4 regions of the Chryseobacterium sp. NRRL B-14798 genome follow, and region 1 is predicted to be linked to each of the others. Evidence: riboswitches for the same ligand, from Rfam matches in the RefSeq annotation. Region 1 holds a riboswitch; each other region holds the start of a gene.
What was found. A riboswitch is a leader RNA that binds a small molecule or an ion and turns the genes downstream of it on or off. The one in region 1 is predicted to bind S-adenosylmethionine.

Region 1 (7,474 bases):
ACCTTTCAGCCATTTTCCGATATTATAATGATAAAACTGTTTGTTCCAGAGAAGCCCGGCAAAAGCCTGTCTCTGTACATTTCTCTCATCTTCGTTAACGGTATCACTCTGAATTTCCTGATAAAACTCTTCAGCTTCAGTCTGCCGGGTATTGAAAATTTCATCAAAGTTTTCAAAAGGCTCATCGGCTTCATCCGGGCACAATCTGAATTCAAAAACCTTTGATTCTCCGGCTCCGATAAGCTCATCGATCAGGAAAGAAGCTTTTGTCCCTTTCTTTGCGGGATTAATCGTATTTGCCTGGTGGGTAATAAAATGATTGATGCCATCTTTGAAATATGTATTTTCACCTGCAGGAGCTCCGTAAAGCTTAGAAGTATTGGTTTCATTATCACAAAATACGCTTTGTGCATTGGTATTTCGGGAATAAAGTTTTTTAATGGAGATACTGTCGTGTCCAATATTGATACTTCCGTCATGAGAAGCATTAAGCTCTGCCTTATAGGTGTTGTATCCCCATTTCCAGTTGTTTCTGAACCATACAGTAGGCGCTACCAGAATAGGTGCTTCATGCTGACTTCGGTTACAGACCGTTACTCTGGCAAGAATATCATTGTGATCGGCCTTGCAATATTCAATGAAAATATCAAAATATTCATCATTATCGAAAATTCCAGTATCGAAAATTTCATATTCCGGTTCCTTTTTACTGCGTCTTCCGTTTTCTGCAACAAGTTCATCGTAAGGAAATTCATTGATGGGATATTTATAAACCATTTTCATATAACTATGAGTAGGTGTATTATCCAGATAATAAAAGATTTCTTTGATGTCTTCCCCATGATTACCCTGAGGATTGCTCAAACCAAAGAATCGTTCCTTTACCATTTTGTCTTTCTTGTTCCAGAACGAAAAAGCAAAACATAAAAGCTGCTTTACATCAGAAATTCCGGCAATACCTTCTTCACCCCAACGGTAGGCATAGCTTTCTGCATTATTATGGTTGGTAAAATTCCAGGCATTCCCGTTCGGGCTATAATCTTCGCGTACATTTCCCCACTGCCGGTTGCTTACATAAGGTCCCCAGTTTTTCCATTTGGTATCTTGTAATCTATCTTTTTCGGCGGTCATATCTCATCACTTTTCCATACGAAGTTAGTTTTTTTGAGAAGTAATTCCAATTTTTTTCATCTGAATAATTATTAATATACTCTTGGAATACTTGTATTTAAGGGCTTTTTTAAATATTAAAATAATTTTTTTTTGAAATTAAAAGAAAAGAACTACCTTTGCACCATTCGTTCATTCAAATATTGAAAATGTTATCAAGAAAGGTTGAGGGATTAGACCCTATGAAACCTTAGCAACCCTTTGCGCAAGTAAAGAAGGTGCTACGTTCTACCAAAATAATTTTGGACAGATAACTTACTGAAGTTCTTTTCAGCCATTTCCTGTGGCATTTTCAATTGTATTAAAATTTAATAGAATTGAAAACAGAACTAAACTATATTAATCTTACGTATCAAACTCATTCCCAAAAGGAATACCATATCTCATTAAGCTATCAGCTTTTTGGGAAAGATCTGTTTACAGCCCCTGTTGTCTTAATCAATCATGCTCTCACCGGAAATTCAAACGTATCCGGAGAAAAAGGCTGGTGGAAACAGCTGGTGGGAAAAAATCAGATTGTTGATACCGATCAATATACCGTTCTGTGCTTCAATATACCAGGAAACGGATACGACGATTTTTTAATTGAAGATTATGAAGACTTTACTCCTTCAGATATCGCTGCGATATTTCTGAAAGGACTTGAAGTTTTACAGATCAAAAATTTATATGCCATTATAGGAGGCTCTCTGGGAGGAGGTATTGCCTGGGAAATGCTTGCCCAGCAGCCGGATCTTGCTGAGATTTTTATTCCTATTGCCTGCGATTACAGAACACACGACTGGCTTCATGCACAGTGTCTGGTTCAGAAATTTTTATTAAATGATAAGGAAGAACCATTACAGAAAGCAAGAATTCATGCCATGTTGTGCTACAGAACACCGCAGTCGCTCAATGACAGATTTCAAAACCAATATAATCAGGACAAACAACGCCTGGAATCAGAAGACTGGCTGGTTTATCATGGTAATGCACTAAACGAAAGATTTAGTTTAAAAGCTTACAAATTGATGAATCATCTCTTGATGAATATAAATGCTGCTGATACAGCACTGGAGAACATACAGGCACGAATGCACATGATCTCCGTAGATACAGATTTATTTTTCCCGGCTTCTGAAATCCGAATGTGTTTTGAAAACTTAAAAGAGAAAAATAAAGATGTTTCTTATCACGAGATCCAATCTATACACGGGCATGATGCCTTCCTAATGGAATATCAACAATTAAATAATATCATTAAAAACATTTTATAGAAGTAATGAAAAATGCTAACGAAATAAAATTTTTGAAGAACAGATCAATCGTTAAATTTGAAGGAGAAGATTTCCTGGGAGAAATCGGGATTGACGGACGAATTTTTAAAGCGCTTACTTTGGCGCGTATCAGTGTAGGAGTAATCTCTCAGCAGGCCGTAGAAAACGGAATTTCTATCCTGGTTCATGAAAATGATGCAGAGAAGGCAGTGGCTTGTCTTATCGATGAATTTGAAGCAGAAAGAAAGTCAGGAAAAGTTTCCCAGATCTATAGTATCAATAATGTTTCTGTCATTGGTTTTGTAGCAGAAGATTTTAATAAAGTCTTTGCTGAGCTGGCAAGAAATAATGTTTTTCCATTGCTTTTGAACCAGGTAGCAGGAGAAAACAGAGTCAATATCGTAGTGACGTCTTCACAGGATGAAAAAACAAGAAACATCATAGAATCTGAAATTTTCAAAAAACCGAAAACCGTTCATCTGGCCATTATTGGCCATGGAAATGTAGGAAAAACCTTGATAGAACAGGTACTTGAATCTGCAGAAGAAATTAAAAAACGTAAAAAAATAGACCTTAAAGTAGTTGCAGTAGCCAACTCAAAGAAAATTGCCTTCAACAAAAAAGGATTTGATGCCAATTGGGGGGATGAGGTTTTAACAGCAGAAAGACCGTCAAACGTGGAAGAACTGATTAATTTCTCTAACGAAAATCAACTGGAGAATCTGATTGTTGTGGATAACACCGCAAGCAAAGATTTTGTAAAAAACTATCACGCCCTGGCAGAAAACGGGTTTGATCTGGTGTCTTCCAACAAGATCTTCAATACCCTTCCAATTGAAGAATACAGAAAACTAAGATATACGTTGAGTAAAAACAACAGACGTTATCTGTATGAAACCAATGTGGGAGCAGGATTACCGTTAATTGATACCATCAAGTTATTACACCTTTCAGGAGAAAATATCACAAGAATTAAAGGCGTATTCTCAGGAACATTGAGTTATGTGTTCAATAATTTTTCTTTGAGGGACGATAAATTCTCAACCATTATCAACGAAGCTTTGGAGAAAGGATATACAGAACCGGATCCGAGAGAAGACTTATCAGGAAACGATGTAGCAAGAAAATTATTGATCCTTGCAAGAGAATTAGACTTAATCAACGAGTTCGGAGATATCAATATTCAAAACCTGGTTCCGGAAAGCTTACTGGAGGTTTCAAAATCAGAATTCCTTTCAAGACTGGAAGAACTGGACGAAGAATATCAGAAAATAAAAGAAAACCAGGAGCCCGGACATGTATTGAGATATGTGGGAGATCTACACGGAGATTTACAGAAAGATAAAGGTGAACTGGATGTAAAACTGGTTTCTGTTCCTGCAACTTCAGCATTGGGACAACTGAAAGGTTCAGACTCCATCTTTGAAATCTACACAGAAAGCTATGGAGAAAATCCAATCGTGATTATGGGAGCCGGAGCTGGTGCAAAGGTAACCGCAAGAGGAGTATTCGGAGATATTTTAAGAGTAAGTGAAACAAAATAATATTTAATATAACAATCTAATAATGTATCAGTTTACCAATAATTTGTGTCGTTATTCTGAGCAAAGCGAAGATTTTAATTGGTACATTGTTAGACTGCTATATTGGTAAATTAATTAAAACTATATGGAAAATTTTGAAACATCAGCAATAAGAACCCAGACGGAAAGAACCCAGTTTGACGAACATTCTACACCATTATATCTTACCTCCAGTTTTATATTTCAGGATGCGGAGGATATGAGAGCAAGCTTTGCAGAAGAAAAACCAAAAAACTTATACAGCCGTTTTTCCAATCCTAATGTAACAGAATTTACAGATAAGATTGCTAAAATGGAAGGTGCAGAAGCGGGATATGCCTTTGCGACAGGAATGGCCGCCATCTATTCTACATTTGCGGCGTTATTGAATGCTGGTGATCATATCGTAAGCTGCCAGTCGGTGTTCGGGTCGACACACACTTTGTTTACCAAATATTTCCCGAAATGGAATATTGAAACTTCTTATTTCAAAGCAGAAGATGCAGCGAATGTGGAGCAATACATCAAACCTAATACAAAGATCTTATACCTTGAAACTCCTACCAATCCGGCTATCGAAATTCTGGATCTGGAGTTTTTCGGACAAATTGCAAAAAAGCATAACCTTATTTTTATTGTAGATAACTGTTTTGCAACACCTTATCTTCAGCAGCCTATCAAATATGGTGCAGATATTGTTGTACACTCAGCAACGAAACTGATTGACGGACAGGGAAGAGTTTTAGGAGGAATAGCAGTAGGAAAAGAAGACCTGATCAGAGAAATTTATCTTTTCGCAAGAAATACAGGGCCTGCATTGTCTCCTTTCAACGCCTGGGTATTATCAAAAAGTTTGGAAACATTGGCTATCCGTGTAGAAAAGCATTGTGAGAATGCCTTGAAAGTAGCGGAGTTTTTAGAAAGTCATCCAAATGTTGAATTGGTAAAATATCCATTCCTGAAATCCCATCCTGGTTATGAGGTAGCCAAAAAACAGATGAAACTCGGAGGAAATATTGTGGCCTTTGAAATAAAAGGGGGAATAGAAGGAGGAAGAAACTTTTTAGATAAGATACAAATGTGTTCATTGTCTGCCAACTTAGGTGATACAAGAACGATCGTTACGCATCCGGCTTCTACAACGCATTCCAAATTATCAGACGACGAAAGAAATGAAGTAGGAATTACTGCAGGACTGGTACGTTGTTCAGTAGGATTGGAAAATGTGGATGATATCATTGCAGATTTAAAACAAGCTTTGGATTAATTCAAACAGCTGCAGGCTTTACCTAAAATCGATAAAATGAAAAATTCAGAACAATTATATAAAGCTTTATCCGAAAGAATTTTAATTCTTGACGGAGCGATGGGTACCATGCTTCAGAGATACAAATTCGAAGAAGAAGATTACCGTGGAGAGCGTTTCAAAGACTGGGAACATCCGGTAAAAGGAAACAATGACCTGCTTTCTCTGACACAGCCTCAGGCGATTGAAGAAGTTCATAAGAAATATCTGGAAGCCGGAGCTGATATTATTGAAACCAATACATTTTCAGGAACTACCATTGCGATGGCAGATTACCACATGGAAGATCTGGTATACGACCTGAACTATGAGTCAGCAAAAATTGCCAGAAAAGCCTGTGATGAGTATACTGCGAAAAATCCAGACAAACCGAGATTTGTAGCAGGATCTATCGGACCTACAAACAGAACAGCAAGTTTAAGTCCTGATGTGAATGATCCGGGATACAGAGCCATCACTTTTGAAGAATTGAGAGTAGCTTACAAACAACAGTGTGAAGCTTTGTTGGATGGGGGTTCAGACATCCTTCTGGTAGAAACCATCTTTGATACTTTGAATGCAAAAGCTGCTTTATTCGCTATTGATGAACTGCAGGACGAAAGAGGAATTGAGATCCCGATCATGGTTTCAGGGACCATTACCGATGCCTCCGGAAGAACTTTGAGCGGACAGACCGCAGAAGCTTTTCTGATCTCAGTTTCCCACCTGAATTTATTAAGTGTAGGTTTCAACTGTGCATTGGGTGCAGATCAGCTGACTCCTTATCTTGAAACACTGGCTCATAATTCAGAATTCTATGTTTCAGCATATCCGAATGCCGGTTTACCAAATGCTTTCGGAAAATATGACGAAACTCCTGAGGACATGGCAAGACAGATTAAAGAATATGTAGAGAAAGGATTAATCAATATTATTGGAGGATGCTGCGGAACTACCCCTGAGCATATCAGGGCGATTGCAGATCTGGTGAAAGATTATCCGCCTAGAAAATTGAAAGAATTTGTCTGATTTGATAGATTTTTTTAATTAAAATCAAGAATGAAGGCTCGGTTATAAATATTATCTTTAAATAAACCACAAAATTTAATGTAATGGAAAAGCCGATTTACTTAAAAGATTCAGAAGATGTTAAGCTTTTTAATGAGTTGAGGAAGAAAGTAAACCAAAGGGTGGAAGGGATTTCTGAAAACAGGGACATCTATATTCAGATTAAAGCAGTTATTCTGCCGATGATCTATCTGGGATTATATGTTCTGGCTCTTTTGAATGCTGAAAAACACTGGATCTATATTCTGAGTTTTGTTTTAATGGGAATCTCTCTGGTTTTAATTTATTTAAACTTAATCCACGAAGCGGCCCATAATAACATTTATAAGAGTAAAAGACTCAATGGGCTGATTCTTCACATTTTTGATTTTATAGGTGCCAACTCCTATATCTGGAAAAAAAGACATATCGCAAGCCATCACGCCTATCCTAATGTAGATGGATGGGACACGGATATCGAACAGAGCGGACTGCTTTTAATCGTACCGTGGATCAAAGCGAAAGGTATACAGAAGTATCAGGATAAGTTTTTCTTTTTAGTATATCCGTTGTATTTGTTCAACTGGATGTTTATAAGAGACTTCAGAGACTTCTTTGATAAAGAAAGAGTGATTTTAAAAACCCAGGGAAAAATTCCCACCATTGAAAAAGTAAAAATGATAAGCTATAAGCTGTTCTATTTCTTTTATCAGATTGTGGTTCCTGTGGTGTTCTTTAAAGTATCAATAGGATTGGCTTTAGGAGCGTGGTTTTTACAGGTAATTTCAGCAAGTATTTTTGCATTGTTTGTGTTACTGCCTTTGCATCCGCTTCCTGATAATGCCTTTCCAAAATTAAATAAAGAGAATGGTCTGCCGTTTAGCTGGCTTCGTCACCAGCTGGAAGTAACCAATGATCTCAAAGAAAATAACTGGTTGGTAAGAAATGTGTTGGGAAATTTCAATTTTCACGTTGCTCACCATCTGTTTCCCAATTACAGTTATATGTATTATAATGAAATTACAGAGGAGATTGAGGAGTTTGCTAAAGAACATGGTTTAGCATACAAAAGATTTCCGCTGATTACGGCTTTAAGTAAGCATAGGGATTTATTGAAGCAGAATGCCAATAATGCCTACTATATTTTAGAAGAA
Region 2 (7,474 bases), 4.3 Mb from region 1:
TTCTTATGGTTCAGGAACGGTTAAAAGATATTCCGGAGGAGCATGGGAGCAGATAGGAAATGCAGGTTTTTCGGGCGGTGCTGACTTCGCTGAAATGGTCATCGGAACCAATAATATGATCTATACCTGTAATATTTCCGGAGGGATAAAAGTATATCAGAACAGTACAGATGCAAGTTCAGCACAAAACTGGAGTCTGGTAGGCGGAACAGCTGCAGATGCTTCTTCATCAGGAGAGCAGTATAATGCTGATATTGCTTTAGATGGAGCAAACACAATCTATGTTGCTTATGTTTCCAACTCCGGAGGAGGAAGGAAGTTGAATGTCAGAAAGTTTGACGGAAACTCCTGGGTGCAGGTTGGAAATGCCAATTTTTCTGAGGGAAGAGTACAGCATGTTGCCTTAGCCGTAACAGAATCAGGAAAGCCATATGTGGTAGCCAGCCGTTTTGAAAATGATAATTTCCTGAGAAATACCGTTTATCAATTAGACGATTCACAAAACTGGGTTCCTTTTGGAGGAGATTTTGTTTCAGCTGGAGAGGCAAAATACAATGATTTAGCAATAGATAAGGCACAAAATTATCTTGTTTTGGCTTATTCCGACAATACAGCAAAGGTGAAAAGAATTTCTCTGAACCTGAATCCACAAACATGCAGCAACACAGACCCTGGAGCTAATGCAGGAGACATAGGCTGTGTAAGTTTTATGTATCGTGGACAACAGGTTGCTTATACTACGGTAAGAGGAGCAGATGGAAAAATATGGCTTCAGCAGAATCTGGGGAGCTCACAGGTGGCTTCATCATCAGCTGATGCGAATTCTTATGGGGACCTTTTCCAATGGGGAAGATGGGATGATGGTCACCAGCTTAGAAATTCTCAGATCGTACCGGCTCCATCACCTAATACTCCGGAAGGAACAAATACCACTGCGGGAAGTTATATTGCAGGATCTCCAGGATGGTGGGCAGGTTTTGCAGGTTCAGATACGTGGGTAGGAGTATCTGTTGCGGATGTGAATGCATCCGCCGGAATAGATCCATGTAAAGCAATAGGAGCAGGATGGAAATTGCCTTCTCAGGCAGAGTGGACTACTTTAATTGGAGCTGAAAGTATTTCTAACCCAACAACGGCTTATAACAGTCATCTTAAATTACCGGCAGGAGGCTACAGAAGCTCCAGTGACGGGAACTTTACTTTTGTAGGGCAAAGAGGATATTTCTGGAGTTCTGATACATCAAGTCTGGGAGGGAAATATCTGTATATCGGATCAACGATTGCCAATCCATCTGCCGGAGCTATGAGAGGGCAGGGATCATCAGTAAGATGTATCAAGCCTGCATCTTCTTTAGGTACTTCAGAAATCAAACTGAATCAATCTGTTATTGAAATGTATCCTAACCCAACCAAAGGAATTCTTATGGTTAAAGCTGATTCAGGAATTGAAAAAGTAAACGTTACCAATGCTGTAGGGCAAAGAATGAATGTACAGTTCTCGGATCATCAGATCAATTTGACTGAACTTCTTTCAGGATTATACATCGTAGAGTTAAAGTTGAAGAACGGACAATCTGTTTCTAAAAAGATTATAAAGGAGTAAGCGGATCTCAATACCAAAGATTTCGCCAAAAGAATTTAGTTTATTACAATTACTTTTATTGGAAGGCTCATGAAATTTTCATGAGTCTTTTTTTATTATTATTTCTCCGAAAAAATAGAAATATTTGATGAATACCGAAGAGGAATAGTGGTCATGAAGAAAAATTTATACTATATTCGATAAAAAATAATAAATGAAAAAGTTTTATTCTGTTGTTTTTCTGTTGATTACCATGGCTGTATTCGGACAGATCAATTATACAATTTCTCCTGATCCGTTCAACGAAACAGATGCGATCACGCTTACTGTTCCCGGGGATCAGATTGATGAGTCTGCGTGGGGCGTTTCCAACAATGCCATTTATATCTGGACCTGGTCGTTTGATACCAATTATCAGAACAGTCAGGATTGCCCTACCAATGGTAGCTGGAATAATTCCAATGATCTGAATAAACTGAATTATAATGCCACAACAGACAGCTATTCAATAACATTTACCCCAGCTTCATTTTTCGGAAGAACAGGAATCGGAAGATTTGGGTTTTTATTAAAGGATAGGACGGGATCGCATCAGACTTCACCAGATATTTTTGTAAACGTAGGTACTTTAAACTTGACGCTTACAAATCCATTAGCGAACAGCCTCACTTCAGTTCCTACGGGAAATTCCATTACTATTACGGCGACGGCAAGTACCAATGTTACATTTCAATTAAAAGCTAACGGAACTGTTGTCAATTCAACAACAACGCCTTCACAATCTTATTCTTACAGTTATACGGTTACTCAGGATGCAAATATGGAACTTGTGGCGACACAGGGAACCAATTCCAAAACGGCAGCATTCATTGTACAGGTTCCGAGAAATGTTGTTTCCCAGGCAATACCCAACTGGATCAGACAGGGAATCAATTATCATCCGACAGATCCAACCAAGGTGGGATTGGCTTTATATGCTCCGGGGAAAAATTTTGTACACGTCATAGGAAGCTTCAATAACTGGACGGTGAATGATACCTATTTAATGAAAAAAGACACCACAAATCCCGATCTGTACTGGATTGAACTCAATGGAATCACTCCTCAGCAGCTTTATACCTTCCAATACAGAACAAACGATTTGAGAAAAGTAGCAGATCCTTATTCTCCACAAATTCTTTCCTCTTATGATGATCCGTGGATTTCCGCTTCTACCTATCCAAACTTACCAGCATTTCCTGCCGGGCAGGGTTTTGAAGTGTCAACATTTAAAACAGGCCAGACCGCTTATAATTGGCAGGTTACCAATTTTCAAAGACCTGCGAAACAGGATCTTATAGTGTATGAATTATTATTGAGAGATTTCACACAGGAAAAGAACTGGCAGTCACTGATCAATAAAATTTCCTATTTAAAGAATTTGAAAATCAATGCTATAGAACTGCTTCCCATCATGGAATTTGACGGAAATCTTTCCTGGGGATATAATACTTCTTTTCATTATGCATTGGACAAAGCCTACGGTACTCCCGAAAAATTCAAAGAATTTGTAGATGTATGCCACCAGAACGGAATTGCAGTCATTCTGGATGTCGCATTTAATCACGCAACAGGACGTTCACCTCTGGTAAGACTCTGGAATATTGATCCGGATGGTGATGGCTATGGAAATGTTGCAGCCAACAACCCTTACTTTAATCAGGTTCCGAAACATTCATACAATGTATTTAACGATTTTAACCATACCAGCCTTTCAACGCAATATTATGTTGAAAGATGTCTTGAGCAATGGCTGACTGAATATCACATAGACGGATTCCGTTGGGATTTAACCAAAGGATTTACGCAAAGCTGTTCTGAAAATGATGAGGCCTGTACCAATGCCTACCAGCAGGACAGAGTGGATATCATGAAAAATTATGCTGATAAACAATGGGCCATTGATCCCAATTCTTATATGATCTTCGAACACCTTGGAACTGATGCAGAAGAACAGCAATGGGCGAATTACAGAATAGCAGAAGGAAAAGGCGTTATGCTTTGGAATAAACAGACAGATCCTTACAATCAGAATACGATGGGATATAAGGAAAACAGCAATTACGACCGAATGAACCACAGTCTTCACGGATTTACCAATATGAGTGCCGTAGGCTATGGAGAAAGCCACGATGAAGAAAGACTGATGTTTAAAAACCTTGCATACGGTGCAGCGAACGGAAGCTATGATGTAAAAAACCTGAATACCGCTCTTGAAAGAATGAAAACATTCGGGGCCACGTTCTTTACTATCCCTGGTCCGAAAATGATCTGGCAGTTTGGAGAATTAGGATATGAATTCAGCATCAACAGATGTGCAAACGGTACGATAGACAGCGGATGCAGAACCGATGAGAAACCTGTTGCATTTACGCTCGGATATGATACTGATCTGAATAGAAAGGCGGTCTACGATACATGGGCTAAAATCATCAACATCAGAAACAGTCATCAGGTCTTTAAATCGAAAACCTATAGTATAGAATCCAACAATCTTACGAACGACCCCAATGGTCTGATCACAAGAATTTATGTATATGATGCCTCTATTACAACAGGAATAAAGAATGTTGTCGTATTGGCCAATTACACGACTTCCGCACAGAATGTAGTGCCTTATTTCCCTTACACAGGTCAATGGCAGAATCTGATGGACAACAGTATTTCAAATGTAGCTTCCACAACAGCTCCAATCACTTTACAACCGGGAGAATTTAGAATCTTTGGTAATTACGCGGGTGCTTTGTCAACAGCAGATGTCAATGCCGCCAACAAATTATCTCTTCAGATTGCAGATAATCCTGTCCGAAATGGAATCGCTAAACTGGTTTTCAATAAAGCAAAAAATGGGGAAATTTCAATTTTTGATATGACCGGTAAAAAACTGGATACTTTCAAACTCGATAAAGAGAGCGGAACTTATAATTTGAAGGTTGATTATCCGGCAGGCACGTATCTTGTGCAGTTGAAATCAGATACAGGAATAGCCATTCAAAAGATGATTATTAAATAAAACAAAAGATTTAGTTGTCTAGACTTATAAAAAATATTTAATATCTTAAAAACCATTAAGAAGGTTTAAGAAATAAAGTATAGTTAAGGTTAATCATTCTGATTTTTAAGTTTCTCTTAATCCTCTTAAACTCTTATTAAATCTTAATGGTTCAAAAATAAAAAGTTTAAACAGGTTCCATACAAAATAAAAGGCAAATTTGCAGATCAGCAGATTTGCTTTTTTTGTAAGTTCAGAAAAATAGTCTACTTTTGCCGTAGATTTATCAAGAAAGGTGGAGGGATTTGGCCCGGTGAAACCTTAGCAACCTGCACAATTCCAGCGTGTAAAGGTGCTAATTCCAACCCTTTGGGAGAGATAATTGAAGTCAATACTCTATATGAATTCCATTTCTTGAAGTCTTGTGTATCTGCGGAAAGATCCGTCAGATTGGTAGTATTAATTGGCAAGAACAAAAATGAAAAAATTAAGCACAGCTGTACTATTGCTTGGGGCAATTCTGGTAGCTGCTCAGGAAAGTGAGGAAAAAGGAAAACAGATCGAAGATATCATCATCGTCGGAAACCGTAATGTTAAAAGAACAAAACTGGAGACGCCGGTTCCTGTAGATGTTATCAATATCGATAAAATCCAGAGAAGCACTCCGCAAATGACCGCTCAGGATCTCCTGAATTATGTGATTCCGTCGTTTAATGCAGTGAGGCAGTCTGCTTCTGATGGCACAGAGCATATTGATCCGGTAACATTAAGAGGAATGGGCCCCGATCAGGTTCTCGTATTGCTTAACGGAAAAAGAAGACATACTACTTCATTGGTCAATTATCAGAATACCGTAGGAAATGGTTCTGTAGGAACAGATTTGAGTACCATTCCCGTAATTGCTATTGATAGAATAGAAGTGTTAAGAGACGGAGCTGCTGCACAATATGGATCTGATGCTATTGCCGGAGTGATCAACATTATTCTTAAGAAAAATGCCGGAGCTTCAGCAAGCCTTACTTACGGATTAAGCGGAAGAAATGATGGAGATACTTACCAGGCAGGAGTCAACTATGGTACCTCATTAGGAAAAAAAGATGGTTATATCAATCTATCCCTGCAATTAAGCCACAGAGGAAAAACAACAAGAACTCAAAATCACGATCTGGATATTTTCGGAGATAATTTTGCGTATGAATTTGCAGGTGACGCTGAAGCGGTAAAAGCAGCCAGAGCTGCGGATGATGCCGAAATTGAAAAAAGAGGGTTGACCCGTGATGATTTCAATTTTCAGATCGGAGATGCCCAGATCAGACAGGGACAGTTGTTTTTCAATTCAGAATACCCTTTTAATGATCATTTTAAACTCTATTCTTTCGGAGGTTTCAGTATTAAAGAAGGAGAAGGGTTTGGTTTCAGAAGACTGCCAAGCGAAAAGTCTAATGTGGTTTCATCCATTTATCCGAATGGTTTTCAGGCGGTTCTTGGGTCTCAGGTATATGATGTTTCCTATGCTGTAGGTGCAAAATATAATGTTAACAACTGGCTATTTGACCTAAGTAATACGTTCGGGAGCAATACCTTCAATTATAAGGTAAGCAATACCAATAATGCTTCTCTGGGTGCAAAATCACCCACAAGTTTTTATGCAGGCGCCCATAGTTTTCTGCAGAATACCATGAATCTTGATGTTTCCAAAAATATAAACCGTTTCAATATTGCTTTCGGTGGTGAGTTCAGGTTTGAACAATACCAGATTAAAGCTGGTGATGAAGCTTCTTATACCCAATATGATATCAATGGAAATGTGGCCACTGAAGGATCTACAGTACTTGGAGCAGGCGGATCTCAATCCTTTATCGGATTTTCTCCTAACAATGCCTTGAAGAAAGGCAGACATTCCACCGCAGTATATGCAGATGTTTCCTATGATTTGGATAAAAAACTGAATATTGATGCTGCTGCCAGGTTTGAAAATTATTCAGATTTCGGAAATACCTTGAATGGAAAACTCGCTGTACGATATGAGTTTGTAAAAAACTATGCGGTAAGAGCCGCTGTTGGGACAGGATTCAGAGCACCATCATTGCAACAGCAATATTTTAATAATTCCTATGCGGATATTTCTACTTCCGGTTCAAAGATTGTTACCAAAGGAATATTCAGCAACGATAGCGAAGCCGCTAAAATTCTTGGGTTTGATAAACTCAAGCAGGAAACTTCTGTCAATGCAAGTGCCGGATTTACCCTGAAGCCATTTAATAAGTTGACTATTTCCATAGATGGATACTGGATCAAAGTAAAGGACAGAATTGTGATCACCAGCAATATTACAGACCCAAGATTAGATCAGTTTAAGGTAGAAAGCGGAAGATTCTTCGCCAATGCTATTGATACAGAAACGAAAGGTGTGGATGTAGTGGTTTCCTATGACTGGATTCTTGGGAACGGAAAATTAAATATGAATCTTGCCGGAAACTATACGGAAACAAAAATCACAGATTTTCATTTTCCTGAAAACTTAGGAACGCCTCAGGATCAGTTTTTTGGTCCCGATCAGATCAATATCATTGAAACACTGTCTCCAAAAACAAAAGCTTCATTAGGATTAAATTATGGAATAGGAAAATTCAGTTTTCTCGTAAGAAATACCTATTTTGGTAAGGTAATAAGAGATGGTTATCCGTTTGGAGACGTGCAGGAATTCTCACCAAAAGTAGTGACAGACATCAGCGTTGGGTATGATATCACCAAAAGTATCAATTTTACAGTAGGAGCCAACAATATATTTGATGTCTTTCCGGACCGCCAGATTTATAAAAATTCATATTATGGAGTATTCAAATATGCGCCTGTACAGA
Region 3 (7,474 bases), 4.2 Mb from region 1:
GGCAGATTTAACTTTAAATTTCAAAAAAATACAGTTGGAAACCGGAGCAAAATACAGCCAGTTTTCCAATAATTCGGACATCGGATATTTTAATTTTATCAATGGAAATTACACCATAGACCCTGCAAAAAGCAATCTTTTTGATTATAATGAAAAGAATTATGCCGCTTATATCAGCGTCAGTAAAGATCTTGGCGAAAAATGGTCTGTGAAAGCAGGAATCCGTTATGAATATTCACAATCCAGCGGTTTCTCTCCTTCTACACAGGCAAAATCTGAGAATAATTACGGTAAATTCTTCCCTACGGCCTATCTTTCTTATAAAGCCAATCAGGATAATCAGTTCAGCATTAATTATTCCCGAAGAATCAACCGCCCTTATTTCCGGGCTTTGGATCCGTTCCGATGGTATTCCAATCCGAACACGTATTATTCAGGGAACCCAAGCCTGCAGCCCTCTTTTAATCATAATATAGAACTTAACTATATGTTTAAAAGTAAGTTTTCTGCCAATCTTTACTACCAGAGAACAACAAATAACTTTGACCAGATCACATTCCTGACCGGAATTAACCTCATCAGCACGTTTGAGAATTACTATAATCAGGATAATTATGGTATCAATCTGAATTACACAGATACTTTCTTTAAAATCTGGGAAAGCAATATTTCGACTTCGTTCAGTTATAATGAGACTCAGATTACAAGGTTCAATCTGGTTCCTAAAAACGGACAGTCATTTTATTATTCCCTCAATAATACGTTCCAGCTGAATAAAGCTAAAACGTTCATGCTATTTGTCAACTACTGGCATAATCTTCCTTCCCGTGACGGATACACCGCTGTAAGGAACAGAGCAAGTCTTGACGCCGGAATAAAGATGAGCTTTGTGGAAAAAGCACTCCAGGTTAATCTTTCGGTGAGTGATATTTTTAAACAGTCCGGATATAAGGGTGATATGTATTTTACAGATAATACACAGTCATTCAACAACTATTGGGATGCCCGAAGAATGACACTCAGCGTTACCTATAATTTGGGAAACCAGAAAATCAAATCCAATAACAGAGCGGTGAATTTCGAAGAGAAAAACCGTGCACAATAATAATGTAACAGTAATTTAAAAAAATAAACTCATGAAAACCTTTATTTATATTTTTCTTGTATGCCTTTCTACATTGATATCTGCTCAAAAAAAGCCTTCAGATTATTTTAAAAATCCAAAGACGAAGGTTTTGGTGGTAGGCTCCTTTCATTTTGATTATCCAAATCTGGATGCCCATAAAACCAATAAAGAAGATCAGGTAGATGTACTTTCTCCCAAAACAGCAAAAGAAGTCACAGAACTGGTAGAATATATCAAAAGATTTAAGCCGACAAAGATTGCAATTGAAGCCTGGCCAGGCTGGAACGCCAATCAAAAGCTAAAGGAATACAGCGAAGGCAAACACCGTGACAAAAGAGATGAGCGTTATCAGCTAGCTATGAGACTAGCCAGTGAGCTTACAATAAACGAATTGTTCAGCATTGACGCAGAATCTGTTCTGGATGACCTTGAAAAACATTTTGGGAAAACTGATTCTGCATTTTTTAAAAACCTCAGCAAGGATTATGATTTCAGAAGTGATGACCCGATCTCCCAACAGTTTATTGCCTTCTACAAGAGTTCTGAGCCTAAAAATTTTAAATCTCTTCTGGACACTTTTACTTATATGAATTCCAAAGAAAGCCATCAGTACGGATACGGGGCTTATCTTAGCGGTGACTTTACACTAAGAGAATATGACGGCGCCGATATGCTCGCTCTTTACTGGTACAGCAGAAACCTGAGAATGTTCCGCAATATTCAAAACATTCCTCACAACGGAGAAGACAGAATTCTTGTCATTGCAGGAAATGGACATGCAGCAGTACTTAGACAACTTTTTACCTCTTCCGCAGAATATGAATTCATTGAATTTTCTTCACTGAAATAAATAAAAAGACAGAGATTCAGTCTCTGTCTTTTTTTAATCAAAACTTCAGTCTTTATATTAGAAGCTGAATTCAATTCTTGCAAACAAGAACCTTCCGCCTATACCATACTGGGAAACCTGTCTGGAATAGACAAACTGGTTATCTGCTGTTAATGAACTTATTGCGGGGCTTTTAGAAGGCAAAATATTAAAGATATTATTACTTCCTACGGTTGCTGAAATATTTTTATTAAAATTATAACCTACTGACAGATCTGTTATCACGCGGCGGTTAAGGACGAAATGCTCTGTATTTCCTGTTACACCATCAAAGTTAGCATCCACAACATCTGCATCGGTCACTTTACCAAAGAAAGAATTACGCAGTACGAAAGTAAATCCGGAAACTCTTACCGTATTGCCCAATGTAGCTTTTACACGGGGTACAGCTTCTTCAAAATAGACTCTGTTCGGTTCTGAGAAATAATTATTGATCTGACTTACCAGTTTAGGAGACGCGTGGATATCCCCGACTCTTTTAGTCTGATTAAAATTGATTCCCAGATTATTCTCCAGGGAAATTCCTGATGAGATTTTTGAGTTCTGGGAAATGGTGATATCAAGGCCTTTTGTCTGAGAATCTACAGCATTGGCAAAAAAGTTGGCAGCGCTGGCTCTTGCAAGATCAAAAGCATCCTGTAGAACGGCCTGATCCGAGCCAGGAGTAAAATTACCATCAGGGCGATAGAAGAGATCGGTCAGTACGACTCTGTCTTTAATCTTTATTAAATAAGCATCTGCTGTGAAAGTAAGGCTTAATGCCGGAATCTTCCAGGTAATTCCTGTGCTGTAGGATTGCGAGGTTTCCTGCTTTAATTTTGGAATACCCAATGCCTGTGCAGCCTCAGAATTATTTCTGAAAGTACCTACCTGCGTTGTTTTTCCCTGCTGAATCAGCGTAGAAGTAGAACTGTAATAGATTTGTGCTAATGAAGGTGCTCTGAACCCAGTAGAAACAGCTCCTCTCCAGTTGAGATTGGAAGCCAGTTTTACATTGGTTGCCACCTTATAATTGAATGTAGATCCGAAATCTGAATAATTCTCATACCGTACAGCTCCTTCCAATAACCATCTGTCCGTAATTTCCAGTTCTGCATCAGCATAAGCTGCAATACTGTTTCTGTTTCCGGAAACTGCATTTTCAGGACTGAAGCCGGGGAAAACCTGAGCTCCTGCGGGTCTTACATTTCCAAAAAAATCGGTTACTTTTTCATTTTCAGGGGTTTTGGCTGTTACTACCCTGCCATAGATATCGTAAGAAGCATAAGAGTTTTCCTTTCCGGCATTTACTTTATAATTTTCGTATCGGTATTCACCACCAAACGCAATGTTCAACCCTTTCAGAACATTATATTTCTTAGAGAAATCAAGGTTGACGGTATTTTGTGAGAATTCAGATCCTCCGGCATCAAAGGTTCTTGGAGAACTATCTGTAAGTGATGCATTAAAAGTATTGACAACACCAAAACCGAAAACATTTTTCCCGAATGTGTTACTGAAATCCACATTCCAGCCATCCCATTTTCCTTTAATTCCGGCTGCAAGGGAATAATCATTTACAGTGGCTTCAATCTGAGGCAGATATCCGTTGGGAGTAACTGCATTGATATTCCTTTCATTATTTGGAAGCCTGTAAAATCCTCCTGCATTACCAAGACGGTAACTGTAGCCACCAAATGAATAAACCTTCCAATCCTCATTTACAGGAATTTCAGAATTGAAGAAGAGCTGTCCGGACTGCAGTTTAGACTGCCCTGCTCTCAAACTGAAATCTTTTCTCTCCAATCCTCTGTAATTAAGCTCCTCAGAGGTAAAATCTTTACCCAATATTTTTTGAAGCTCAGAAATGCTGTTTGCCCCGGAAATCTGAGATTGAAAATCAGGTGCAAAATATCCAACCTTAGTTGCATACTGTTTAATGGTATTGATGATTTGCTGAGTATTGGAAGTATTGGTAATGTTTTTATACAAGCCGTCAATATTCACTCCATCCTGTAATGCCCGGTAATTAATGGCATTATAGGCGTTGAAAATATCTCCTTCCCTCACTCCTGCTCTGGAATAAGGATCACGGTATTGGGCGGAACCGGTAACATTAAAAAATCCGGTTTTACCTATTTTAGCGCCATAATTAAGGTCTACAGAAACAGTCTGTCCGTCTACCCCTCCGGAGAAATTATTGGCAACAGGTGAAGCATATCCACCTAAAAATACCTGTCCGGAAAGGCCCAGCCTTTTTTTCAGTCCGAGGTTTATCACTCCCGCAATCGCATCAGATCCATACTGGGCAGAAGCTCCATCCCTTAAAACCTCTATTTTTTCCAATGCAAAAGCAGGAATAGCATTAAGGTCAGTTCCTACAGAACCTCTTCCCGGCGTAAGGGTAACATTAATCAGTGAAGACTGATATCTTCTTTTTCCGTTGAGTAATACCAAAACCTGATCCGGTCCTAACCCTCTCAACAGTGCCGGATCCACAAAATCAGTTCCGTCATTTACAGTATGTGATGTGGATGAAAATGAGGGTACGATATAGTTTAAAGCCTGGCTGATATTATTCGTCGGGCTCTGTTTTAAAATTTTAGATATATTAATGATATCCACCGGAACAGGAGTATCCGTCAAAGATCTTCCGGAACCCCTTGATCCAAGGATAACCACATCTTCTATTTTCTTCGATTGTAAAGTGTCCGTCTGTGCGTAATAAAATGAAGAAATAAGCACGATAGAAGGAATAAAAATTCTTTTTTTGAAATTATGCATGTTTGTTGTGTACTTTTTTGTTGATGAAATTTGTTTTTTAAGCAATACAGATCCTGTAGCCCTAAATTGTAAGGTTACCATAGAATTCGAAATGTTTGTATTATTTTTTAGAAATAGAAAAGGCTAGAAACAACAACACATGCGCATGTAGAAATGGCATGAGAACATATCAGAGTAATGAAGGCTCACTTCATGATCTGAAGAATAAAAAATTACTGATGGAATGTGATTTCCCTTGTCTTTAAACATTTGATTTTAACTTTTAAAACAAAAATTCAAGATGGGAGTAATGATAGAATGATAAACATTTTTTCCGGAAGATCCGGCTTATCGATTGCAGCACCTTGCTTGTTTTTGCAGGTTGCTATCCCATCTAGAGATTCTTGATAATTACCTGGCAAAGATATAATTATTTCCGAAATAAAAAAAATTTAGCCTAAATTTTCGATTTTCAACATTTTAGCGTAACAAATTATCTTTTTCAGCGTCTAACCGGATAACAGTAAAAACATTATGAAAAAAACAATTTTCGCTTTATCCTTATTAAGTTCTGTTCTTATTTTTTCTCAGGAAAAAAATAAGAAACCTCAGGAAAAGCAAATTGAAGGCGTAGTCATTACCAAAACTAAAAAAGCCGTTGAACAAAAAGCAGACCGTACTATTTTTGACTTTTCTGAGCAGCCTCAGCTGAATAACGGAAACGTTCTGGAAGGAATTAAAAAACTTCCGGGACTTGTATCTACCGATATTGCCGGGATGATGTATCAGGGAAAAATGCTGGAAGTATATCTTAACGGAAGACCTCTGAACATCACTTCCAATGAATTGAACTCCTTCCTGGAAGGGATGCCCGCCAATTCCGTAGAGAGAATTGAAGTGATCACCCAGCCAGGTGCTGAGTTTCCGGCAACTTCCGGAGGTGCCATCATGAATATCATCACCAACAAAAATGCAAATAAATATTTAACCGCTACGTATTCAGGGAATTATTCTTTTACAAATTATGACCAATACAGAAGCAGAACGACTAATTCTGTTAATTTAAATGCAAGAAATAAATATTTCGGATGGCAGCTGAATGTTGGGCAGAATTACCGTGAAAGTATGCTGAATGGCCAGCAGGATGAGCTTTTGAGCAGTCATACCGATAGATATGCACGTGGATATTTTGCAAAATCCGGATTGACTTTTGATTTAGGGCAGGACAGATTATTATTAAACTACGATATTTATCACAACAATAATGACAACTACACTTTAAGTGACGGACATGGAGATTTGCCCTTCAGAAGAAACCCGAAAGATTTACAAGAAGCTTTTTATACTTCTTCTGACGTTGCCCATACCAATAATTTGAGACAGGAAGCGGTTGTAACCTATCAGAAACGTTTTGCTGACAAATCTCAAAAACTGGATTTCCAGTTTGGGTATACAAGATCAGACAGCAAATTTTCTCAGGATAATTACTTTCAGGATGGGACGTTTGTAGCTTATCCCAATGAGCCTCTTGATAGCCCTACCAATGGATTAAAAGATATTCTGAATAATAAATCTGTGATGAATATTGCCAACTTCAAAGTAGATTACGCACAGCCGATCAAGCTTCTTGATGGTGGGAAAGTAAGTTTTGGAGGATTATATGAAAGGCAGGATTATGATACAGAAAGTTTTGGACTGACCAATCTGGAATATCAGAGACAGACTGCTTCTACGTATTTGGAGTTCCAGGCTAAACTGAAAAAGTTTGATTTCACGTTGGGATCCCGTGCTGAAAATTATGATATTTCAGGGATAACAAGGTATTTTGATAAAGATACAAAACTGGAGGAAGCTGATTTGATTCCTTTTAATAAGTTTAAGCTGTTCCCGAACGCAAGTGTACAGTATAACATGATGAATCAGGTTTATATTGCCGCGAATTACAACAGAAAAATCAGTCTGCCAAGTATTTCTGCCCTGAACCCGAATAACGTAACATTCTCCGGACCTAGTACAGAAGTAAATGGTAACCCGAATCTACAGCCTACTATTTTTGATAATTATGAATTGAAAATATCAGCTTTTGACTATGCGTTTATCGGATATAGCGTAAGCTCGGCAAGCAATCAGGTAGCACAGATCATCCGAAAAGACGGAAGGAAACTCTTCAATGAGCAGGTGAATATTTCCAATATGAAAATTCACAATTTCAATGTGGGGTTACCGGTTCCTTTTATGATTTTCAGTAAGCCTTTGAGTGAAATCATGAAATTTAATTTCAATCCGGATAAAATTAACTTCATGTATTTATATGCAGGATATCAGAAGCATGAAATTGATAATCTGAACAATAAAGGGTTCTGGATTTTCAATATCATGACTCAGATTATTTTGCCTAAAGACATCAAACTGACAGCCAATTACAGCTATCTGACTCCAAAGGCAGGATATTTCTACTTTACTGCAGAGAAACCGTTCAACAACTCTTTTGATATTACATTGACGAAGAAGTTTATGAACAACCGTCTGACACTTTCGGTTTTTGCAAACGATATTTTCAACGGACAGGTGATGCAGGTACGTTCTAATCCGCCATCAGGAAATCCGGTGATGATCTACAGCAAATACGACACAAGAAATTTCGGACTTTCCATCAACTATAAAATTCCGACGAGAAATAAATTGGCGAAAGAAGATCCGAATATTTTAAATCAGAC
Region 4 (7,474 bases), 150 kb from region 1:
TTCCACTATAGCATACAAATAAAAAATTTTTGATTATGATTAAATATATTTTTTCAATACTCTGCATGATGGTATTTTTAAACAGCTGTGGACAAAAACTATACAAAATAGAAAAAGATAAATATGATGAACCCTTATTAAATGATAAAGTACAATATTCATTTAAAGAAAAACCTTCTGAAGAAGATTTAAAAAAAATTGATACTACCACATATTATGTTCAGGTCTTTGAGGGGAGATATTACAATGAAGGAGAAATGAAGAATCCAAGGATAATTATTTTTCATAATGATGGTTTTTTCAAGAATGAATCACTTATGTATTTTGGAAAATTTGATGAGCATAGAGGAAAAAATTCTGTTTATTACGGAGGAAAATATAGAATAAAAAATAATGAGATTTTTATCGAAGAATTCATTCCTGCTTCTCAAGGTAAAACAAAATGGTATACCAGGAGAGTAACTAACGGTAAAATAGATGGTAATAAGATTATTTTTAATGAAGGTTTAGTTTCCATTTTTGAGAAAAGAAAAACTTTGCCCGTAAAATAACAAGATCTTTAATTGGAGAGTGGATACTTTTCAATGACTTATACAAAAATTCTTAAAGACAAAAACCACCGCAAAAAGCAGTGGCTCAAAAAATCAATCTAATTATGGACTATATCTCATAAATTCGGGTTATTCTCAAATTCCCTTTGTGGAATACTGAATAAATAATAAGTACTGTTTGGGGTGAAAGCAGTTTTATCTGGGAAATCAAGAACGGAATGTCCTTTACCGTCTACTGTTTTCACGGTTCCGTCCGGTGTAGTGATCTGAACTTTTATCGGTTTGCCGTCAGCATCTACAAACGGTTTTCTTACTACTGTACCCTGCGTTCTGATGATATCTGAAAGGGAGAATCCTTCGCCGAATAATTCTTTTCTTCTTTCAATCAGAACGGCATCTACTACTGCATTCTGTGACAATGATCCAGAATAAATATTAGCATTTCTGGCAGATTTCAACTGGTTCAAGACTGCTACCGCTTGAGGAACATTTCCGTTTCTGGCTTCCGCCTCAGCTTCGATCAGGTACATTTCAGCAGCTCTCATGTACACAATATCTGCAATAAGGGTTGGCTTAAACTTAAATTTGGCATACCTCAGCAATCCTTCTCTACCTTTCTGTCCGTCCCATGAAAATAACTGGTATCTGATGTCATTGGTATCAAAAAGATCTTTAAAATAAGGATCCGCCATAAAGCTGTAATAATAACTTCCTGAGGAAGATACATCCAGATAATGGAAGGCATAACTTTCATCAGACTGTTCCTGGGTCTGTGCATGTCCCCAGATCCATTCTGCATTGTTGATATCATTGAATCCATCCTTATATTTTTCCGGAGCCATAAGAGAAAATCCTTCCCTTGCGATTTTTGCTGATGCTGAAGCTTTGCTCCATTCTCCTGTATTCAGGTAAGTTCTTGCTAAAAGTCCGTTCACCACAGAACGGTTGATCTTATCCTTATTATTTCTTGTATAATTTTTCAATAGGTTATCGGCGTCGGTAAGATCACTTTTAATCAATGTATAGATTTCTTCAAGGCTTGCTCTCTTCTTCCCTACTGTGCTTGTTGTGGAAGGTTCTGTATAAATCGGGGCTGTCAATGCTGATTTGTCTTTAAGATAGCTGAACTGATAAAAGCTTGCCAGATTCAGGTAACAGAAAGCACGTAAGGCTTTTGCCTGGCCTTTCACCTGATCCTTTTTCTCCTGGCTGCCTTCTGTGCCATCAATTCTTGTAATCACATTATTCATATTATTGATAGTGGAATACAACATAGTCCAGATAAACAGCGGGCGGCTTGCTGTACTGTTAACCATTTCTGTAAAGGCATAGGTAGAAGCGAAACCATACTTATTGGTCAATACTGCCACATCACTTCCCATAGCATCACTGGCTCTCAACACAGTGGAATACCCGATATTGGCATAGGTTGTTCCGTCATTATTAAACTTTGCCCAGGTACCGTTCACTACCGTCTCAGCACTTTCGGCTGTTTTGAAAACTTCTACACTGCTGGCCTGATCAGTCGGAGCTGTATCCAGCTCGCTTTCGCAGCTTGCCAACGACAAAAATCCGATAAGAGCAAATGATATATATTTTAATTGTTTCATTGTTTCAATTTTAAAAGGTTAAAGCGTTGCCTGAAGACCAAAAGTGATCGTTCTCATGGCAGGATATCTGTAATACGTGGTTCCGTCCAAAGCCTGCTCAGGATCCATTCCTTTATGTTTATAGAAGGTCAGAAGGTTTTCTGCCTGAATATATATTCTGAATTTTTTCAATCCTATTTTCTCAAAATAATCTTCAGGGAGTGTATATCCCAAGCTTACATTTTTAAGTCTTGCATAAGTACCTGAATACAGGAATCTTGAAGACGTTGATGTCCAGTTATTCGTTGTTGTGCTCAATGCAGGAACATCTGTATATGGATTATCCGGTGTCCACCTGTTCAGGATTTCCGAACTCCATGCGCGTCCTCCGGCACTTCCGTTATGCATGATGGAAGTATAATCGGTATCCAGAATCTTCCCTCCGATTTTGAAGGTCAGTAATCCTGAAAAATCAAAATTCTTATAGGTAATGCTTGTACTGATTCCTCCTGTCAGTTTAGGCAATGCAGAACCTTGCAATAGTTTTGTCGCTTTTGAGTATTCTGAAGTCGTTCCTTCCACTGAATTTCCACTGGCATCGGTAGAAACTGTTTTCCACAATGGCTTTCCATTGCTTGGATCTACACCTACCCATTCCGGAATAAAGAAATCGTACACAGAACCTCCTACCGTTAACAACTTGGTTCCTACTACAAGAGAACCGCCAGGTAATTTTGTGACTTTATTGTTTAAAGTACTTAAGTTCACATCTACATTCCACTGGAAATTATCATTCTTAACCGGTGTTGTAAATAATGAAAATTCAAATCCTGTATTCTGAATGGTTCCGATATTAGCAGGGTAATCACTGATTCCCAATGATGGTGCCACCGGCATGTTAAACAGAAGATCCTGGCTTTTTCTTTTGAAGTATTCAATATTTCCTTTAACTCTGTTATTCAAAATAGCGAATTCCAATCCCACATTTAAGTTAAGGTTGGTTTCCCATTTTACATTATTGGTAGACGTTTTCTCCAATGTTGTTCCCGGTTCTCCACCAAGGCTGATAAACCTGTATAACTCCTGATACGCATAATAAAGCGGCTGTCCGTTGGGTCTAAGTAATTTATCATTCCCCTGACCTCCGTAACTGGCACGCAGTGTTAATTGATTAAAAACATTAAGGCTTTTTACAAATTCTTCATTGGATATTTTCCATGAACCTCCCACTGACCAGAATCTCCCCCATCTGTTATCTTTCGCAAATCTTGAAGAACTGTCTGCTCTTCCTGATGCAGATAAAAAGTAAGTATTGTTGTAATCATATTCTACTTTTCCAAGGAAACTCAATAAGCTTAATTTATTACTGTTCCCACTGAAACTTCCCAATAAAGAAGCAGCATCCGGCTCATAGTAATAAGGCAGTGAGAACTGACTTCTTGTTCCGGAAATCGTCTGATAATCGTATTTGTAGAATTCATGTCCTGTTAATGCATTAACATGATGCTTTCCAAACTTTTTATCATACGTCAGAATATTGCTGGTTGTATAGGAAAGTGTTCTGGTATTGGTCTTCGTCACTGAACCTCCAATTTCCGCACCTTGCCCAAGTAATGGATTTGAATAATAATGTCCGTTATAATTCACCAGATCAACAGAGAAGCTTGTTTTGAATTTCAGTTCCGGTAAGAAAGTGAATTCCATGAATCCTTTGCCTGAAAAGTTATCTTCTTTATTTTCGTTTTTATCTAAAGGCAACGTTGCAGCAGCATTCTGATTTTGAAGTGCATTTGTGGGCCTGTACTTTCCAAAATCATAAATTGGATTTCCGTCGGCATCTAAAACGTAAGTGCCGTCTGCATTTCTTTCATAATAAGGATAGAATGAAGGAATAAACCTTGCCGCATTGATGATATTACTCGATTTTGAATCCGAAGAAGTAGGCGCCTGCTGAATACTGTTCGTATAGCTTAAGTTGACTCCAACATTCAGCCATCTTTTAACTTCGGAATTAATTTTAAGCCTGGTATTATATCTTTTAAAACCAGATTCAATGGCCATCCCTTTATCATCCAGATAACCAAGGGAAAAGAAGTAATTACTTTTCTCACTTCCTCCGCTGATATCAAGATCCATCTGGTTTCTTGATGCCACTCTCTGTAGAATATCTCTCCAGTCATCATTCCAGAGTGGTGATGCCCCTGACAATAATTTTCCATCTGTTCCCACCGGTTTTGGATAAGCAGTTCCATATGGGTTAATTCCAAGAGTAGAAACAAGATTATCTGTTGCCATCTGAGCAGCCTGCTGAGAAGAAACTTTACCGGACTGATATCCGTTTCTTAATGCTTCCCAATATAATTGAAAATATTGATCCGTGTTTACCTGTTCATAATCTTTGACAGCTCTTCCTGAGAATCCCTGGCTGATATTAAAATTTACTCTGGCTTCTCCTTTTTTTCCTGATTTTGTAGTGATGATGATAATTCCGTTTGCCCCTCTTGAACCATACAAGGCACTTGCTGTAGCGTCTTTCAAAACACTGATGGATTCAATATCACTTGGGCTGATAGAGTTAATATTTCCGTCAAAAGGAATTCCGTCTACTACGTATAAAGGATCACTGGAAGCACTGATGGAACCGATTCCTCTGATTCTGATAGTAGAAACCGCACCCGGCTGCCCTGAGGCACTGGTGGTCTGAATCCCTGCAACCTGCCCTTCCAATGCTTTGGTAATATTGGTTACAGGTCTGTTATTGATTTTATCACTGGAAATGGTGGCTACAGAACCGGTATAGCTGTTTCTTTTTGCTTTTCCGTAAGCTACCACTACGACTTCATCAAGCTCCTTTTCATGAAGACTATCTTTTTTCAGTCTGGAATTCTGTGCACTTACACTGGTGACTCCCAGAAAAAAAGCCGCAACCGGAGGTATCCAGGCTTTATAATTAAATAAATTTTTACTAATCATAATCAATTTTATTTATCATATATTAAAATTTAACCCTTTGCAGAAAAGTCAGCAAAGGGCATCGATAAATACGATAAACCAAATGCTTATTTTTCCTTAAAAGGCTGAACGTAACACCTTGCCCCAAGGGTAGGTTGTTAAGACTTCACAGGGTCAGTTCCCTCCATCTTTCTTTATAAGCCGATCGAAATATGGTTGCAAAGCTAAAAACTTTTAGTCTACAAAACAAGTAGACTTATTATTTTTTCATGATAAATTTTTAATAATTAACATAAAATTTTAATAAAAGCCATAACAATAAGGAGTTGAAAGCTTTATCATTTATTTAAATATGACAAATATCATTATTAAAAACTCAATTGAAACAAATCTACATCACATTGAAATTTTTGGCCATTAATTAAAAAAAGTTTTTAATTTTATGGTATGAAAGTTTTGATCATCAACGGCCCTAACCTCAATCTGTTAGGCACAAGAGAACCGGAAATCTATGGAAATGTTTCTATGGAAAGTTATTTGGAAAATTTAAGATCCGAGTTTCAGACTCATGAATTAAAATATTATCAGTCTAATATTGAGGGAGAACTTATCAACAGGCTTCAGGAAGATGACTTCGATGCAGTAGTGATCAATCCCGGGGCTTATACTCACTATTCATATGCGATTGCAGACTGTTTAAAAAATATCAGAAAACCTAAAGTAGAAGTTCATATCAGCAATATCTATAAAAGAGAGGAATTCAGACAGAAATCTGTAACAGCAGCTAATACGGATGCAGTCTTATCAGGCTTTGGAATGGATGGGTATCGGTTGGCCTTATTAAGTTTAAAATAACTTATACTTTTTTATTTAACCACGGATTTCACAGATTTTCACAGATGATTATGAAAAATAATTTATGAAGATAAAGGATAAGATTTACTGTAAAAGTATTGGCATATATTCCGGGCAATTAACAAAAAGAAAATCTTATATCGTTGAAGAAATAAATGCTGAAAATATAAGAATCTGGAATGATGAAGGTAAGCTCAGATGGTATTCTAAGTTTTATTTCTGCTTGGAGAAAGAACCGGAAATTATTTCCATTCATATTGATGATGAAATAGTAGAGGATACTGAATCTGCTATAGAAGTTACCATTGAATTTTCTGACAAAACAAAATATTGGATGACCTTCACTACTCCAAAGTATTTAAATAAAATATTGGACGGAAAGTCTTACTTTTCTTCAAAGCATTTTATGATTATAAAATATCTGACTGAAGAATCAATCAAATCAACAGTCCTGAAACTGGATGAACAGAATGAATTGATTGAAAGTTGTAAAAAATACTAATAAGAAAGCCTCATCAGTGATGAGGCTTTTTATATGTTGATTGGTAACTATTAGATAGTCTGTTCCTGCAATTGAGGTCCTGAAGCTACTAATTTTTTACCTTCTTCAGTATCACAGTACTGCTCAAAGTTCTTGATATATCTTGAAGCAAGATCTTTTGCTTTTTCTTCCCATTCTGAAGCGTTCTCATAAGTATCTCTAGGATCTAGAATACCTGTAGAAACGTTTGGCAATTCAGTAGGAATTTCAAGGTTCATGATCGGAACCTGAGTTTTAGGAGCATTATCAATAGAACCGTCAATGATGGCATCAATGATTGCTCTGGTATCTTTTAGAGAAATTCTCTTTCCGGTACCATTCCAACCTGTGTTTACCAGATAAGCTTTAGCTCCGTGCTCCTTCATTTTACCGATTAATGTTTTAGAATACATTGTTGGGTGCAATGTAAGGAATGCTTCACCAAATGCTGGAGAGAAAGATGGCTGAGGTTCAGTAATTCCCCTTTCAGTTCCTGCTAATTTTGATGTATAACCGCAAAGGAAGTGGTATTGAGCCTGATCTTCATTCAGGATAGAAACCGGAGGAAGTACTCCGAATGCATCTGCTGAAAGATAAACTATCTTTTTGGCATGACCTGCTTTGGAAGGCAATACAATTTTGTTGATATGATAGATTGGATAAGAAACTCTTGTGTTCTCAGTGATAGATCCGTCTGTATAATCCGCTACTCCATTGTTAACAACAACGTTTTCAAGAAGTGCATCTCTCTTGATGGCAGCAAAGATATCCGGTTCTTTTTCTGCAGATAAGTCGATAACTTTAGCGTAGCATCCGCCTTCATAGTTGAATACTCCGTTATTATCCCATCCGTGCTCATCGTCACCGATAAGGTATCTTTTAGGATCTGCTGATAAAGTTGTTTTACCAGTTCCTGAAAGACCAAAGAATAAAGCTACATCCCCTTTTTCTCCTACGTTTGCAGAACAGTGCATTGAGGCCATACCTTTTAATGGAAGATAGTAGTT

Region 2: linked by a shared signal. The riboswitch ahead of AB1278_RS02100 (TonB-dependent receptor plug domain-containing protein) and the one ahead of AB1278_RS21195 (alpha/beta fold hydrolase) in region 1 are both predicted to bind S-adenosylmethionine.
Region 3: linked by a shared signal. The riboswitch ahead of AB1278_RS02445 (TonB-dependent receptor plug domain-containing protein) and the one ahead of AB1278_RS21195 (alpha/beta fold hydrolase) in region 1 are both predicted to bind S-adenosylmethionine.
Region 4: linked by a shared signal. The riboswitch ahead of AB1278_RS21955 (SusC/RagA family TonB-linked outer membrane protein) and the one ahead of AB1278_RS21195 (alpha/beta fold hydrolase) in region 1 are both predicted to bind S-adenosylmethionine.

The regions. Positions count from the first base shown of each region.
Region 1 is NZ_JBFLUL010000005.1:4,623,501-4,630,974, reverse strand. Features, by position in the region: gene AB1278_RS21200 (MGH1-like glycoside hydrolase domain-containing protein) at 1-1,131, opposite strand, end outside; SAM riboswitch class I at 1,320-1,427, shown strand; gene AB1278_RS21195 (alpha/beta fold hydrolase) at 1,488-2,426, shown strand; gene AB1278_RS21190 (ACT domain-containing protein) at 2,432-3,970, shown strand; gene AB1278_RS21185 (O-succinylhomoserine sulfhydrylase) at 4,095-5,255, shown strand; gene AB1278_RS21180 (homocysteine S-methyltransferase family protein) at 5,292-6,302, shown strand; gene AB1278_RS21175 (fatty acid desaturase family protein) at 6,386-7,474, shown strand, end outside.
Region 2 is NZ_JBFLUL010000005.1:361,400-368,873, forward strand. Features, by position in the region: gene AB1278_RS02090 (T9SS type A sorting domain-containing protein) at 1-1,603, shown strand, start outside; gene AB1278_RS02095 (alpha-amylase family glycosyl hydrolase) at 1,797-4,634, shown strand; SAM riboswitch class I at 4,894-4,998, shown strand; gene AB1278_RS02100 (TonB-dependent receptor plug domain-containing protein) at 5,092-7,474, shown strand, end outside.
Region 3 is NZ_JBFLUL010000005.1:442,465-449,938, reverse strand. Features, by position in the region: gene AB1278_RS02455 (TonB-dependent receptor domain-containing protein) at 1-1,105, shown strand, start outside; gene AB1278_RS02450 (DUF5694 domain-containing protein) at 1,137-1,976, shown strand; gene AB1278_RS02445 (TonB-dependent receptor plug domain-containing protein) at 2,034-4,778, opposite strand; SAM-I-IV-variant riboswitch at 5,076-5,173, opposite strand; gene AB1278_RS02440 (outer membrane beta-barrel protein) at 5,292-7,474, shown strand, end outside.
Region 4 is NZ_JBFLUL010000005.1:4,772,650-4,780,123, forward strand. Features, by position in the region: gene AB1278_RS21945 (hypothetical protein) at 36-551, shown strand; gene AB1278_RS21950 (RagB/SusD family nutrient uptake outer membrane protein) at 668-2,161, opposite strand; gene AB1278_RS21955 (SusC/RagA family TonB-linked outer membrane protein) at 2,180-5,113, opposite strand; SAM riboswitch class I at 5,197-5,295, opposite strand; gene AB1278_RS21960 (type II 3-dehydroquinate dehydratase) at 5,540-5,947, shown strand; gene AB1278_RS21965 (hypothetical protein) at 6,012-6,449, shown strand; gene pckA (phosphoenolpyruvate carboxykinase (ATP)) at 6,500-7,474, opposite strand, start outside.